3 regions of the Photobacterium sp. GB-50 genome follow, and region 1 is predicted to be linked to each of the others. Evidence: riboswitches for the same ligand, from Rfam matches in the RefSeq annotation. Region 1 holds a riboswitch; each other region holds the start of a gene.
What was found. A riboswitch is a leader RNA that binds a small molecule or an ion and turns the genes downstream of it on or off. The one in region 1 is predicted to bind thiamine pyrophosphate.

Region 1 (4,567 bases):
AACTACGGATATCGGATAAAACGAAAGTTTTATCTCCGTGTGGAGCGGTAGTTCAGTTGGTTAGAATACCGGCCTGTCACGCCGGGGGTCGCGGGTTCGAGTCCCGTCCGCTCCGCCACTTTATTAAAGAAACCTGAATCGAAAGATTCAGGTTTTTTTTCGTCTGAAGATAAGTGCCATAAACATAGCTAAGAAATATATAGCGTTACTTAGAATTTTAATCTAAATAGAATAATGAATTACTTGTTGTTCTTCTTCATTAGCATAAAGTGATGACTCGTTTAATTTAGATATAAAAAAACCGCCATGCAGGCGGTTTTTTTATCGGTTATCTATTAACTTTTCATCATAAGCTGGTAGCCAACATAACAAGCAGCAATGCTGACAATAACGTTAAGTAAAATGTTTAAACCTGCTTTGAAAAATTCACCTTGTTGCATCAAGACAACATTGTCCATTGAGAACGTGGAGAATGTTGTTAGTGCGCCTAGGAAGCCTAAGCCGATAATAGGTCGCCATGGTGCAGCTTCAATCATTCCTTGATTAAGTGCTGACATCAATAGCCCCATGATCAAGGAGCCCAGCACGTTTACGGTTAAAGTACCGTATGGGAAGCCACGGCCAAATAGCATTACGCATAGCTCAGAAATGAGGTATCTTGAGCAGGCGCCGAATGCACCACCAAGCGCGATGAATCCTAGTAATAAATATTGGCTCATTGGGATCTCGTTTATATTTTTAGGTAATGATAGAAAGCGCTCATGATAATCGCTAGCGAGAAAAGTGAGAACTCTCCAAAAATGCAATCATTGATTTAAGTTAATATTAAATAGTCAGCGTAATACTTAGTTGTATAGCTATATTTATAGCATCATAATCATAAATAATGAATTTACTATGAGCCTTAGCTCAAGGAGGCTAGGTATGTCGCTTTACCAAACAGTGTTATTAGCGGTTAATCCTGAAGATAAAAATGCGCATAAATTGATGGTGAAAGCTGGCGTTATCGCTGAGCAAAATCACGCTGATTTACATGTTGCTTATGTTGAGCCAGGGATCGGAAACGTAAGTTTTATTGATGTGGAAGTTGAGCTACAAGAAGAGCATGATGCGATTGCAAAAAAACGCATGAAAGAGTTATCTGATTTAATTACAGCTTCTTCTCATAAAGTTAAAGCGATACATACTGCAGATGGCGATGTTTCAAAGCATATAGAGGCTTTAGCAAAAGAACTGAATGCTAGCCTAGTGATCACCGGTTACCATAAATCGACTTTTCACTTGTTTGGTGATTTAAGTGATTCTTTGGCTAATCACCTAGGTTGTGATGTATTAATTTCACAGTAACAACGATTAAAATATGCAATGTAATAATAAGCCGTGTTGATGCACGGCTTTTTGTTGTTTGTCACTTTTTATTATTTTTCTCAGTATAAAGGTTGTTGCACTATAACGGCTTCTTTATACTCATTGCTACTTGTCGGAGTGCCATATGGCTGAGACCGCATTGCGGGATCCGTTGAACCTGATCAGGCTAATACCTGCGAAGGGAACGAGAGAATGTCTTCTGCTACATATCTTAAGGGATCACTGTATGCATCTGCATAGCTGTACTTAGGTACACACCTCTTGTTTACGCCCATCCGCCAAGCATTTTCCCCTACATTGAAAAATCAAGGAAACTGCTATGTCGAATCGCAAGCAAGCGAGACTGGAAGCGAAACAATTTATTGAATCATTAACAGCACAACCATACCCGAACTCACAGAAAGTGTATGTTCAAGGTAGCCGTCCTGATGTGCTTGTTCCTATGCGTGAAATCACTCTAGCTGATAGCTTGGTTGGTGGCAGTAAAGAATCTCCTATCTTTGAGCCTAACGAGCCTATTCGCGTTTACGACACTTCTGGTTTTTACACTGATCCTGAAAAAAACATCGATATCTATAATGGCTTGCCGTTAGTGCGTGAGCAATGGATCGCAGAGCGTGACGATACTGAATTACTAGAAGGGTTAAGCTCTGAGTATGCCAATGAACGTTTAGATGATAAGACGCTTGATGATTTACGTTTTGCGGAACGTGCGCGTATTCGTTGTGCAAAAGCTGGGCGTTGTGTGACGCAATTACATTATGCGCGCCAAGGTATTATTACGCCTGAGATGGAATATATCGCGATCCGTGAAAATATGGGTCGTGCGAAATACCGTGATGAAGTATTAAACCAACAACATCCAGGTGTGAGCTTTGGTGCTAATTTACCAAAAGAAATTACGCCTGAGTTTGTGCGTAAAGAAGTGGCTGAAGGCCGAGCAATTATTCCTGCCAACATTAACCATCCTGAAACTGAGCCAATGATCATTGGCCGTAATTTCCTTGTTAAAGTGAATGCCAATATTGGTAACTCAGCGGTGAGTTCATCGATTGAAGAAGAAGTTGAAAAACTTGTCTGGTCGACCCGTTGGGGTGGCGATACGGTAATGGATTTATCAACTGGTCGAAATATTCACGAAACGCGTGAATGGATCATCCGTAATAGCCCTGTTCCGATTGGTACTGTACCTATGTACCAAGCACTTGAAAAAGTAAATGGTGTGGCTGAGAACCTTAACTGGGAAGTGTTCCGTGACACATTACTAGAGCAAGCTGAGCAAGGGGTGGATTACTTCACTATCCATGCTGGCGTACTGCTTCGTTATGTACCTATGACGGCGAAACGTGTAACCGGTATTGTATCGCGTGGCGGCTCTATCATGGCGAAGTGGTGTTTGGCACACCATAAAGAAAGCTTCCTCTATCAGCACTTCCGTGAGATTTGTGAGATCTGTGCGCAATACGATATTTCACTATCACTGGGCGATGGCTTGCGTCCAGGTTCTGTAGCCGATGCTAATGATGAAGCCCAGTTTAGTGAACTACGCACATTAGGTGAGCTAACTAAAATTGCATGGGAATACGATGTACAGGTCATGATTGAAGGCCCCGGTCACGTACCCATGCACATGATCAAAGAAAACATGGAAGAGCAGCTAGAGCATTGTCATGAAGCGCCATTCTATACCTTAGGTCCACTGACGACAGACATCGCACCGGGTTATGATCATATTACATCGGGTATTGGTGCGGCGATGATTGGTTGGTATGGCTGTGCAATGCTTTGTTATGTGACACCCAAAGAACACTTAGGCTTGCCTAATAAAGACGATGTAAAAGTCGGTCTTATCACTTATAAACTCTGTGCCCATGCTGCTGATTTAGCAAAAGGCCACCCTGGTGCACAAGTGCGCGATAATGCCTTATCTAAAGCGCGTTTTGAATTCCGTTGGGAAGATCAATTTAATCTCGGTCTTGACCCTGAAACGGCGCGTGCCTATCACGATGAAACTCTCCCTCAAGAGTCAGGCAAAGTTGCCCATTTCTGTTCAATGTGTGGCCCTAAATTCTGTTCAATGAAGATCTCTCAAGAAGTACGAGATTACGCTAAGGGGTTAGAAGACTCAGAAATCGCGATCAAGCTATTAGATGATCCACTTGAAGGCATGCAGCAAAAAGCACAAGAGTTTCGATCTAAAGGTAGTGAGTTATATCACCTAGCTAAAGAGGAAAGCTAATGAGCACCTTAAGCTTACCAAAGGTCTTATCGTCTCTGGTGATGCATATTGAGCCATTATTAGCCTCTGCGACAGAGTATCAGTTAGGTGAGCAAGTCACGTTAATACCATCAAGCCAAGAGTGGATTGAGGTATCGACGCCCTCTTGCGTTAAACGAGTGGGCTTTGAACAAGCCTGCTCCACTCAGCTAATTGATTATGTATTTCAAGATCAATGGGTATCTTCTGAGGTAGATCTTTCGCTGATCAAAGCGCAAATACTGGAACGATCTAACGTTGTGGTATGTGGTTTACCTGTCAATGGTGGTTATCTTGATCTTTGGCATCATGATGGTGACGTTCGTGGTTGTTTCAGTGTTGAGCTTGGTAATGCGACTCAACAGAGAGCGATGTTATTGGTGGCACTCGCGCTTGATTACCCCTTAGAAGATGCTCTAGTGCTGGCAAGGGCGTATGCCCAGTCAATGCAGATGGGCATTTGGCCAACTGAGCGTGATGCTTTCCCTGACATCGTTTGTGCTAATTTTTCAAAGCTGTTAGATATTGGTTGGCAAGATCAATGTCAGCCAGTTGAAGCTTTTGCAGCTGTTGATAGTGAGAAACTGACGTTATATCCGGTAGTGGATTCCGTCCAATGGGTTAAGCAGTTACTTGAATTGGATGTGAAAACCACTCAGCTGCGGATCAAAGATCCGAATGCACAAGGTTTAGAGCAAGATGTTGCTCATGCTATTGCGTTAGGTCTGCAGGCAAATGCGCAGGTCTTTATTAATGACTATTGGCAACTGGCTATTGAGCATGGTGCTTTTGGGGTGCATTTGGGACAAGAAGATTTAGCGGTCGCTGATCTCAATGCCATTCAACAAGCGAATCTTCGCTTAGGGATCTCAACCCATGGGTATTACGAGATATTACGTGCGATGGCATTTAATCCCAGTTATATCGCCCTTGGTCATATTT
Region 2 (4,567 bases), on a different contig from region 1:
AGAAAATAAAGCGAATTTTGATCCAGAGTCCCCAACAGGTTATAGCAAGTGGGATCATGTAGAACAAGTGATGAAGCCATGGACGCATTCAGTGGTTGATGATTTAGCGATCTCTGTTGTTGTTAGTCCGAATGAAAGCTTAGGGCCTGATGAATTTGGTCCAGAAAGTCACAAGTTTTATGAGCTATTTGAAAAAAATGATCTTGTTTATGTCTTAGTGAAAAACCACGCATGGATTGGTAATGTTCACCTGCCAAGCGATATAGCGTTTGAAGGTAAAACAGCACTTGTTCAAGTGACATCGCTATGGAATACCAATATTCATTATAATGATCAAAGTTTTACATTAGAGCGTGACAAAAAATATGCGTTCACTTACGCCAATGGACAGTGGGTATTAGAAGAAAACTCAACACTGGGCGGTAATATTGATCTTATCCCATACAAGCAAGGCGTACAGGTAACAACCTTGGTAGGGTATTACGATCCACAGAAAACACTACCAAGCTACATCTACCCAGCTCTGCATGGTGCATACGGTAATGTTTACCTTGATAACTTCACGGCTTCAACATGTCAGTTGGATGTGTTGACGCAAAACGGTGGCACCAAAACGTTTAACCTGTATAACCGTCGTTTGCAAGATGGTCACATGAACCGTTTTCACATCAATATTGAAAGTGCACTGAAACCATACCGCGCAGAAGTTAGCTGTGGTGGTGAAGTATTAAATACAATGGATATAGTGCCGGCAAAAGCGTCGTTAAAAGCAAGTATTGTGACAACGGAGGCAGGAAAAGCACCCGTTATCACAGGTGTTGACGATATTGTTGTTGCACATGGTGATTTATTTGCGCCACTTGCAGGAGTAACAGCGACAGATGATTACGATGGTGATGTCACTGCCTCTATCGTGGTTGAAGGTAGTGTTGATACCAATAAAGTGGGTCATTACACGCTAACTTACAAAGCTTATGACAGTGCTTTAAGTGAATCTGTTGTTGTGCGTAAAGTTGAAGTGTTTAGTGCAAAACCTGTGTTAGAAGGGATTAGCGATACGACTATTCAACTCGGTGATACCTTTGATGCAAAAACAGGTATTACCGCAAAAGATGCAGAAGATGGTGACATAACGGCCAATATTATTATCGAAGGTGAAGTCAATACGAGCCTAGCTGGTAACTACACCTTGAATTACCGTATTACTGACAGCGCACAACAAACCACAGAAGCGCAACGTGTTGTGACGGTTGAAGGTAGCGCAGTGTGCGAAAACACATGGAGTGCACAAAGTATTTATGTGGCAGGAGATGAAGTCAGCCACAATGGTGTGGTATGGCTAGCAGGTTGGTGGACAAAAGGTGAAGAGCCGGGAACAACGGGTGAGTGGGGTGTTTGGAAACAAATTGCAACCGAAGGGTGTACCTCAGTCAAACCAGAAGTGACGCCACCTGCGCCGGGAGAATATCCAACGTATCAAGCGGGCACAGTTTACCAACAAGGGGATATTGTTCGTGCTAGCGATGAGCAGTTATACCAATGTAAACCGTGGCCTAATTCAGGTTGGTGCTCAAGTGCTTCTTATGCCCCAGCAAGCAGTGCTTATTGGCAAGATGCTTGGACAAAACTGTAATCACATAATATTTACTATATAAATCAAAGCGGTGAGTTAAATCACCGCTTTTTTATATCATGTCGCGTGATGTTTCATGTCTTGTTAGCTATTTTGATCCTGTGTAAAAAAATGATTAACAGGACCATGACCACTACCGATATTGAGTAGATCAGCCGCTGAAATGGCAGAGGTAATATATTCTTTGCCACGTTGTGTTGCTTGTTCGATCGAATAACCTTGAGCAAGGTAAGAAGCAATAGCTGAAGAGAGGGTACAGCCAGTACCATGGGTATTGTGGGTATCAATACGTTTTGTTTTTAGCTCGATAATATCGTCACTTAATATCAATAAATCATTACTTTCTGAATCACTTTCTAGGTGCCCACCTTTAAGCAGTATGGCTTTTGTTTGTATGTCACGCAGTTTGCTGACTAATCCCAACATATCTGTATGATTGTGTGGGATCTCGCTGTTTGTCAGCGCAGCGGCTTCAGGTAAATTAGGCGTGATGAGATCAGCTAATGGAAGTAGTTTTTGCTTTAATGTACTAATGGCTGACTGTTGTAATAATAAGTCACCACTGGTGGCAACCATAACGGGATCAATCACAAGATAGCGTGGCTTGTACTCTTTTATTTTGTTCGCAACCAGCGTGATGATGTCACTATCGGCAAGCATGCCTATTTTAACGGCCTGAATGTTGAGATCGGTAAAAACAGCATCTAACTGTTGTTCTATCATCACAAGAGGAATAGGAAGAATACCACTAACACCTTGGGTGTTTTGCGCCGTAATTGCAGTGATCACCGAACAAGCATAGCCACCAGTTGCTGAAATAGCTTTGATATCGGCTTGAATACCCGCGCCACCACTACTGTCAGAGCCAGCAATAGTTAAAACGATAGGCGTTGTAACATGGGATGTATTATTGGTGTGTGATGACATAACAGATTCCTAATTACGCGTTAGGAACCGTTGCCAAGTCTGAAAGGATCGGTTGATGTGAAGTGATGAGATCCAGTGATAACTTGGCTAAACAATACGAATATTGTTTATTTAGTTCCCTCCGCCAGTGTTAACTGGTTCAGGTTCAACGGGTCCCACTTAAATTGTGATCTCAGCGTAATGCCCCCCGACTAACTCTCAAATCCTAATAGATAAACGTTTTGTTGTCACGTACTTATAAAATAAGGGGTTACATCAGCATTCATGTTAGACAAAAAACAAAGATGTAATGGTCAAGGTGAAATAATCATTCCCCGACAAAGAACCCGAGCAATAAAAACAATATTAGTTTCATTGACATATTATGTATTATGCAACTGCTCGGTTAAGACACTGTAGATTACCTCACACCTTTACCGCATCAGATTGATTAAAATAAACAAAACTAAAATCACGGACGTTAAAATGGCAACTCTGCTTAGCTGGCTTGGTAGAACAGATTTAGATCAAATGAAGCTAGATAAACCAGCTTCCATTGCAACCCTCGCTCTTAGAGGGCCGATGCTTGATAGCGTCGTTATTCTTGCGAGTACATGGGATGACGAATGGTTTGACTACAAGGACTGGTTAAAAAGAAAGTTAGCATGTGCTGGGCGTTCTAAAACATCAGTAGAGATAAAACGTGTCAGATTAACTTCACCGATTGATTATTTATCAATAACGAAAGTCATGCAAAAGCAATTGAGTGACGTTTCCTCAGATGCGACTCAGGTGTATATCAATCTGACATCAGGTACCCCTGCCATGACAGTTGTATCAGTGCTGCTGGGCAAGGGTAATGCTAAATGTCAGTTCGTTCAAACATCGCCAAAAGGGGAAATCAATAATGTCGATATCCCGGTAGATTTTGCCTCTGAGTATGCGAAATCTTCATCTACTGCGATTTCACAACTGGTATCCAAACACCCTAAAAATGAGGGTGCTTTTAGCTCAATAACCGCCAAATCAGCCGTAATGCAGGAAACCGTCAAAAAAGCGCAACGTTTAGCGTATTCGGATCTACCAGCATTATTATTAGGTGAAAGCGGAACGGGGAAAGAGGTACTTGCAAAGTCTATTCATCAAGCCAGCCTCCGACAGCAAAAGCCATTTAAAGCCGTCAACTGCGGTGCGCTACCTGAAAACCTCGTCGATTCAATTTTATTTGGTCACAGAAAGGGAGCCTTCACGGGAGCTGAGCGTGATCATGAAGGACTGTTTGAGCAAGCAAACGGCGGCACACTGTTTTTAGATGAAGTCGGTGAGCTTCCTTTAGTGGTGCAAGTCAAACTATTACGAGCGTTACAACAACAAGAGATCACGCGTGTGGGTGATACCGTTACCCGCACCATCGATGTACGGATAATCGCAGCCACGCATCGTGATTTATTTCGTATGGTGTCTGATGAAACGTTTCGTGAAGATTTATTTTATCGCCTCGCAGTTGGCGTTATCACATTACCGCCATTAAGGCAGCGCGCTGAAGATATTCCCGACATCATTACCACGTTCATGGCAGACATCAATCAACAGATGGAAAAGCATCCGCTGTTTGAAAGTAAAAACATTTCCGATGCTGCAATAAATTTTACCGTTTCACATCACTGGCCGGGTAATATTCGTGAGCTTTGGAATACATTGAACCGTGCTACGCTATGGTCTGAAAATAAAGAGCTAAGCCGTGCGGATATCGAAAAAGCAACATTAAGCTTAGATAATACACCGTCCGCTGAAGATAAGTTTCTTATTCCGGGCGATTTACAGCAATATATTGATAATATTAAAAAAGATGCGATTATCTCTGCCATGGATTTTGCCAGTGGAAACAAATCTAAGGCTGCTAAATCATTAGGTTTAAAAAATCATCAAACATTGAATAATTGGCTTAAAACGTACGATTTAGATGCTTGATGAAACAAAGAAAAGCGAATGGCATAAACGTTGCGATAGGCATAGGTATCAAAGGAG
Region 3 (4,567 bases), on a different contig from region 1:
GACATGATCACGGCAAAGCTGGTAAAGCACAACATAAAGACTAAACCCGCGATATGCGGCAGTTGTTGGCGTAGTCGAGGCCATGCAATTAAGCGAAATTTACTCCAGCCAGTAATACTTAAATGCGCTGCAAGCTGATGTTGCTCTGCAGGGATACCATCGAGACTTTGCAGTAGAAAACGCACGGTCAGTGGCAGGTTTAAAAATACGTGAGCCAGTAAAATCCCGCTTAAACCGTAAATGTTTAATGGCGGTAAGCCTAGTATTTCTAGGTTATGGCTGATCAATCCACTTTTGCCATAAATCGATAATAACCCAAAAACAGCAACCAATACGGGTATCACGAGCGTCATCGCAAATAAACGTAATAGCAGAGCTTTTCCTACAAACTGCCGTCGTGAGAGTGCATAAGCAATGGGAATCGCTGGGATGATGCTAAATAGAGTCGACAAGATGGCTTGATAGAAGCTAAATCCAGTTACATGTCGCAGATAAGGATCATGCCATAGTGTTGATAGTTGCCAGTCGTTAGCTTGGCTGATTAAGGCGGTGAGCGCGGCAACAACAACAAAAGTGATCAGCCCGGCACTGATAATGCCGGGCAATAAGGTAATGCGTTTGTTCAAAGTCTTAAACCATTACTGAGTGAGGGCTTGCTGCCACTCTCGGATCCAGGCTTTGCGATGCGTTGCCACTTCGTCGGCACTAAATTCAAGTGCTTTGCTTGGTACGGTGAGTTCATCAAAACCTTTCGGTAGGCTTTGCTTTGTTACTGGATACATCCAGTTGTGAGTAGCGATTTGTGACTGAAAAGCATCACTTACAATAAATTGCATAAATTGATCGGCAAGCTTTGGATGTGGGCTATTTTTCATTTTTGCTGCCACTTCAACTTGCATGTAATGGCCTTCTTTGAAGTTAGCCGCTTTGTACTGGTGTTTGTCTTCAGCAATGATGTGATAGGCCGGTGATGTGGTGTAAGAAAGCACCATATCTGATTCGCCTTTTAAGAACATGTTATAGGCTTCAGACCAGCCCTTAGTGACGGTCACTGTGTGTTTCGCTAGTTGCTGCCACATTTCAGGGGCTTTATCACCGTAGACCGATTTGATCCATAACATAAGACCTTGGCCTGGGGTTGAAGTACGAGGATCTTGATAGATAACGCTGATATTTTGATCTTTGATCAGAGCATCTAAACTCGCTGGTGGGTTTTTCAGTTTATCGCTGTCATACACAAAGGCAAAATAGCCGTAATCATAAGGGATGAAAGTATCATCACTCCAACCTTTAGGAAGCGTGAGCTTACTGGTATCAACATCACTTTTTGCTAATAGGCCGGTATTTTTCGCTTCTGTCATTAGGTTGTTATCTAGCCCTAATAACACATCTGCTTTACTGTTTTTCCCTTCAAGACGAACGCGATTTAAAATCGATACGCCATCTTCTAAAGAAACAAAATTGACCGTACAACCATTACATTGTTTTTCAAACGCTTTCTTTACTACAGGACCAGGACCCCAGTCGGAAGCAAAGGAGCTGTAGGTATAAACATTAAGAGTATTGTCTGAGGCGAAAGCTGAGCTTGCAACTAATGACAGAGAGATTAGGGGAAGAAGAGTGTTTATTTTTTTCACTATGCGCTCCGAGATGTCCTGCATCCTTGGGACAAAAATTGAAAGAGAGAGCGGCACAGGTTTGAGTGCTGTTGCATCATGCAATGGTCAGCGAGCTCGAAAGCATGTTCGAGCATCTCAATTCCTACGCCAGCATTACCTGGTTCAGGTTCAATGGGTCCTGCTATAAAGCACGTATGCCTAACAATCTCAGCCAAATGGCTCCCCAATGAGAACAGACTATTGTACCTGCAACTGTATCGAAGTTATAGCTTCTGATTAAGTTGCCAATTATAGATGTAATGGATCTGAGTGAATTGTAGGTTAGGCGTAATACGATAATGATTAAGGTGTTGTTGTAACTCAATTAACGATCCAAAATCAGCTTGATACCAATCATAGATAGATGACAGTGTGATGCCATTTTTTGTTATTTTTATTGCTTTTTCACTATTAATAAAACGTGTTGCAGCTTGATCTAACTGGGAGTCTAATCGATCGCTATTAAACGCTTTAGGCAGTAAATCAGGGCAACCGAGGCTGGCACAGTTGACTGCGTAGTGGATCCTAGGATCTTGCCAGATAGGGCGTAAGATCCGATGTTCAATATCGTTTAAAGTTAGCTTTTTATTATTAATGGTAATAATGGTTTGATCCCATGGCCCAAAGCTAAATAAACCTCCAAGTTTAGTGATTGATTTTACAGGGTAATTATCAATAATTAATTGAACGGTTAGGGCGTTATATAAATTAACCCAATAGGCAAATTGAACATTACGATTATAACGGTGAGGATTTTGGGCACTGAGTCGCTTAATATAAGTTGCTAGCTTTTGTTTATCTGCACTTGATACTTGGTTATAACGAAATAAGGTTTGATCCGGTTGAATGACAAGATATTTATCGAGTAGTTGCTGCCAATCTTGATGACTGATCTTGTTTGTGTTTTTAGGATCATGAGGTTGCCAATATGACCAGAGTTCGGATTTTGGCGCAGCAAAGATCGGCAGAGTGAATAACAGCAGCCAAGTGGCAATAACAATACGCATATTTTTCCTATTAATATAATAAGTAACAATATTGATTAAGACCGTAATAAGTATTGGCTAATTTCATTATCTTTTTGATATTTTAAATAAAAACGCCCTGTTTATATTAAACAGGGCGTCCGATTTCAGATGATGTACGATTACGCTAAGAAGCGAGGAATACGGTTTTCAAAGTCTGTAATTTTATCTTCGTGTTGCAGTGTCAAACCGATATTGTCTAAGCCATTTAATAGGCAGTGACGACGGAATTCATCAATTTCAAAGGTGTACTCTTTACCATCCGCACTGACGATCATTTTTTCAAGATCAACCGTGATCTGTGCGCCTTCATTTTCATCGACATACTTAAATAAAGTATCAACGTCTTGCTCAGAGAGACGTACGGGCACCATTTGGTTATTGATCGAGTTACCATAGAAAATATCGGCAAAGCTTGGCGCAATCATAACTTGGATACCGTAATCAGCAAGCGCCCACGGTGCATGTTCACGAGAAGAGCCACAACCAAAGTTTTCACGCGCCAGTAAAATACTCGCGCCTTGGTAGCGAGGGGCGTTCATAATAAAGTCAGGGTTTGCCTGCTCGCCTGCATCATCTAGAAAACGCCAATCATGGAAAAGGTGCTTACCAAATCCAGTTCGAGTTACTTTCTGCAAAAACTGTTTTGGAATAATCGCATCGGTATCAATATTTGCCGTATCTAGCGGTACAACTAAACCTGTGTGTTGTTTAAAACCTGTCATGTTCAAATCCTTTTGTTACACCGATGCGGCATCTAGTTGGCGAATATCAACAAAATGTCCGGCACATGCCGCTGCTGCTGCCATGGCTGGGCTAACTAGATGAGTACGCCCATCACGACCTTGACGGCCTTCAAAGTTACGGTTACTGGTTGACGCACAACGCTCACCGGGACCTAAGCGATCGTTATTCATTGCCAGACACATTGAACAACCGGGTAGTCGCCATTCGAAGCCTGCTTCAATGAAGATTTTATCAAGCCCTTCTTTTTCAGCTTGTGCTTTCACTTGCTCTGAGCCAGGAACGACTAAAGCTTGTACGTTAGCGGCAACTTTACGCCCTTTGGCAATGGCTGCTGCTGCGCGCATATCTTCAATACGTGAGTTAGTGCATGAACCGATAAAGACTTTATCAACAGTAAAATCAGACAGGGCTTTGCCAGCTTCTAGTCCCATGTAAGCTAATGCTTTTTCTGCAGAGGCTTTTTCAACGGGATCGTTAAAGCTTTCAGGGGCAGGGATTGGCTCATCAACGGCAATCACTTGACCTGGGTTTGTTCCCCATGTCACTTGTGGCTTTATGTCTTTAGCATCGAGCGTTACAACGGCATCAAACTCGGCGTTCGGATCGGATTTCAATGATGTCCAGTATTCTACTGCGGCATCAAAATCTGCGCCTTTCGGGGCAAATTCACGATCTTTAATATAATCAAAGGTCGTTTGATCCGGTGCAATTAAACCTGCTTTAGCGCCTAGTTCAATCGCCATATTACAAACGGTCATACGACCTTCCATTGTAAGGTCTGTGATGGCTTCGCCACAGAACTCAACCACATAGCCAGTACCGCCAGCTGCGGTTGTTTTACCAATGATGGCAAGGACGATGTCTTTTGCTGTAATGCCTTCAGCTACTTTACCTTTAACTTCAATCTTCATGGTTTTCGCACGAGATTGTTTTAAGGTTTGGGTGGCTAAGACATGTTCTACTTCCGAGGTACCAATACCGAAGGCCAGTGCACCAAAGGCACCGTGAGTCGCGGTGTGTGAGTCACCACAAACAATGGTCATACCCGGCAGAGTAATACCCAGCTCAGGTCCCATGACGTGTACAATGCCTTGATATTTGTGGTTTAAGTCATACAGGGTGACACCAAACTCTTCA

Region 2: another riboswitch for thiamine pyrophosphate. It lies ahead of thiD (bifunctional hydroxymethylpyrimidine kinase/phosphomethylpyrimidine kinase); the one in region 1 lies ahead of thiC (phosphomethylpyrimidine synthase ThiC).
Region 3: another riboswitch for thiamine pyrophosphate. It lies ahead of thiB (thiamine ABC transporter substrate binding subunit); the one in region 1 lies ahead of thiC (phosphomethylpyrimidine synthase ThiC).

Annotation. Positions count from the first base shown of each region.
Region 1 is NZ_PYNX01000016.1:7-4,573, forward strand. Features, by position in the region: tRNA gene C9J41_RS16435 (tRNA-Asp) at 42-118, shown strand; gene crcB (fluoride efflux transporter CrcB) at 336-719, opposite strand; gene C9J41_RS16445 (universal stress protein) at 925-1,347, shown strand; TPP riboswitch at 1,472-1,569, shown strand; gene thiC (phosphomethylpyrimidine synthase ThiC) at 1,688-3,607, shown strand; gene thiE (thiamine phosphate synthase) at 3,607-4,567, shown strand, end outside.
Region 2 is NZ_PYNX01000013.1:18,340-22,906, forward strand. Features, by position in the region: gene C9J41_RS15215 (M66 family metalloprotease) at 1-1,633, shown strand, start outside; gene thiD (bifunctional hydroxymethylpyrimidine kinase/phosphomethylpyrimidine kinase) at 1,718-2,560, opposite strand; TPP riboswitch at 2,660-2,760, opposite strand; gene C9J41_RS15225 (sigma-54-dependent Fis family transcriptional regulator) at 3,026-4,510, shown strand.
Region 3 is NZ_PYNX01000012.1:39,172-43,738, forward strand. Features, by position in the region: gene thiP (thiamine/thiamine pyrophosphate ABC transporter permease ThiP) at 1-626, opposite strand, end outside; gene thiB (thiamine ABC transporter substrate binding subunit) at 639-1,628, opposite strand; TPP riboswitch at 1,742-1,855, opposite strand; gene C9J41_RS14825 (DUF547 domain-containing protein) at 1,883-2,665, opposite strand; gene leuD (3-isopropylmalate dehydratase small subunit) at 2,806-3,408, opposite strand; gene leuC (3-isopropylmalate dehydratase large subunit) at 3,424-4,567, opposite strand, start outside.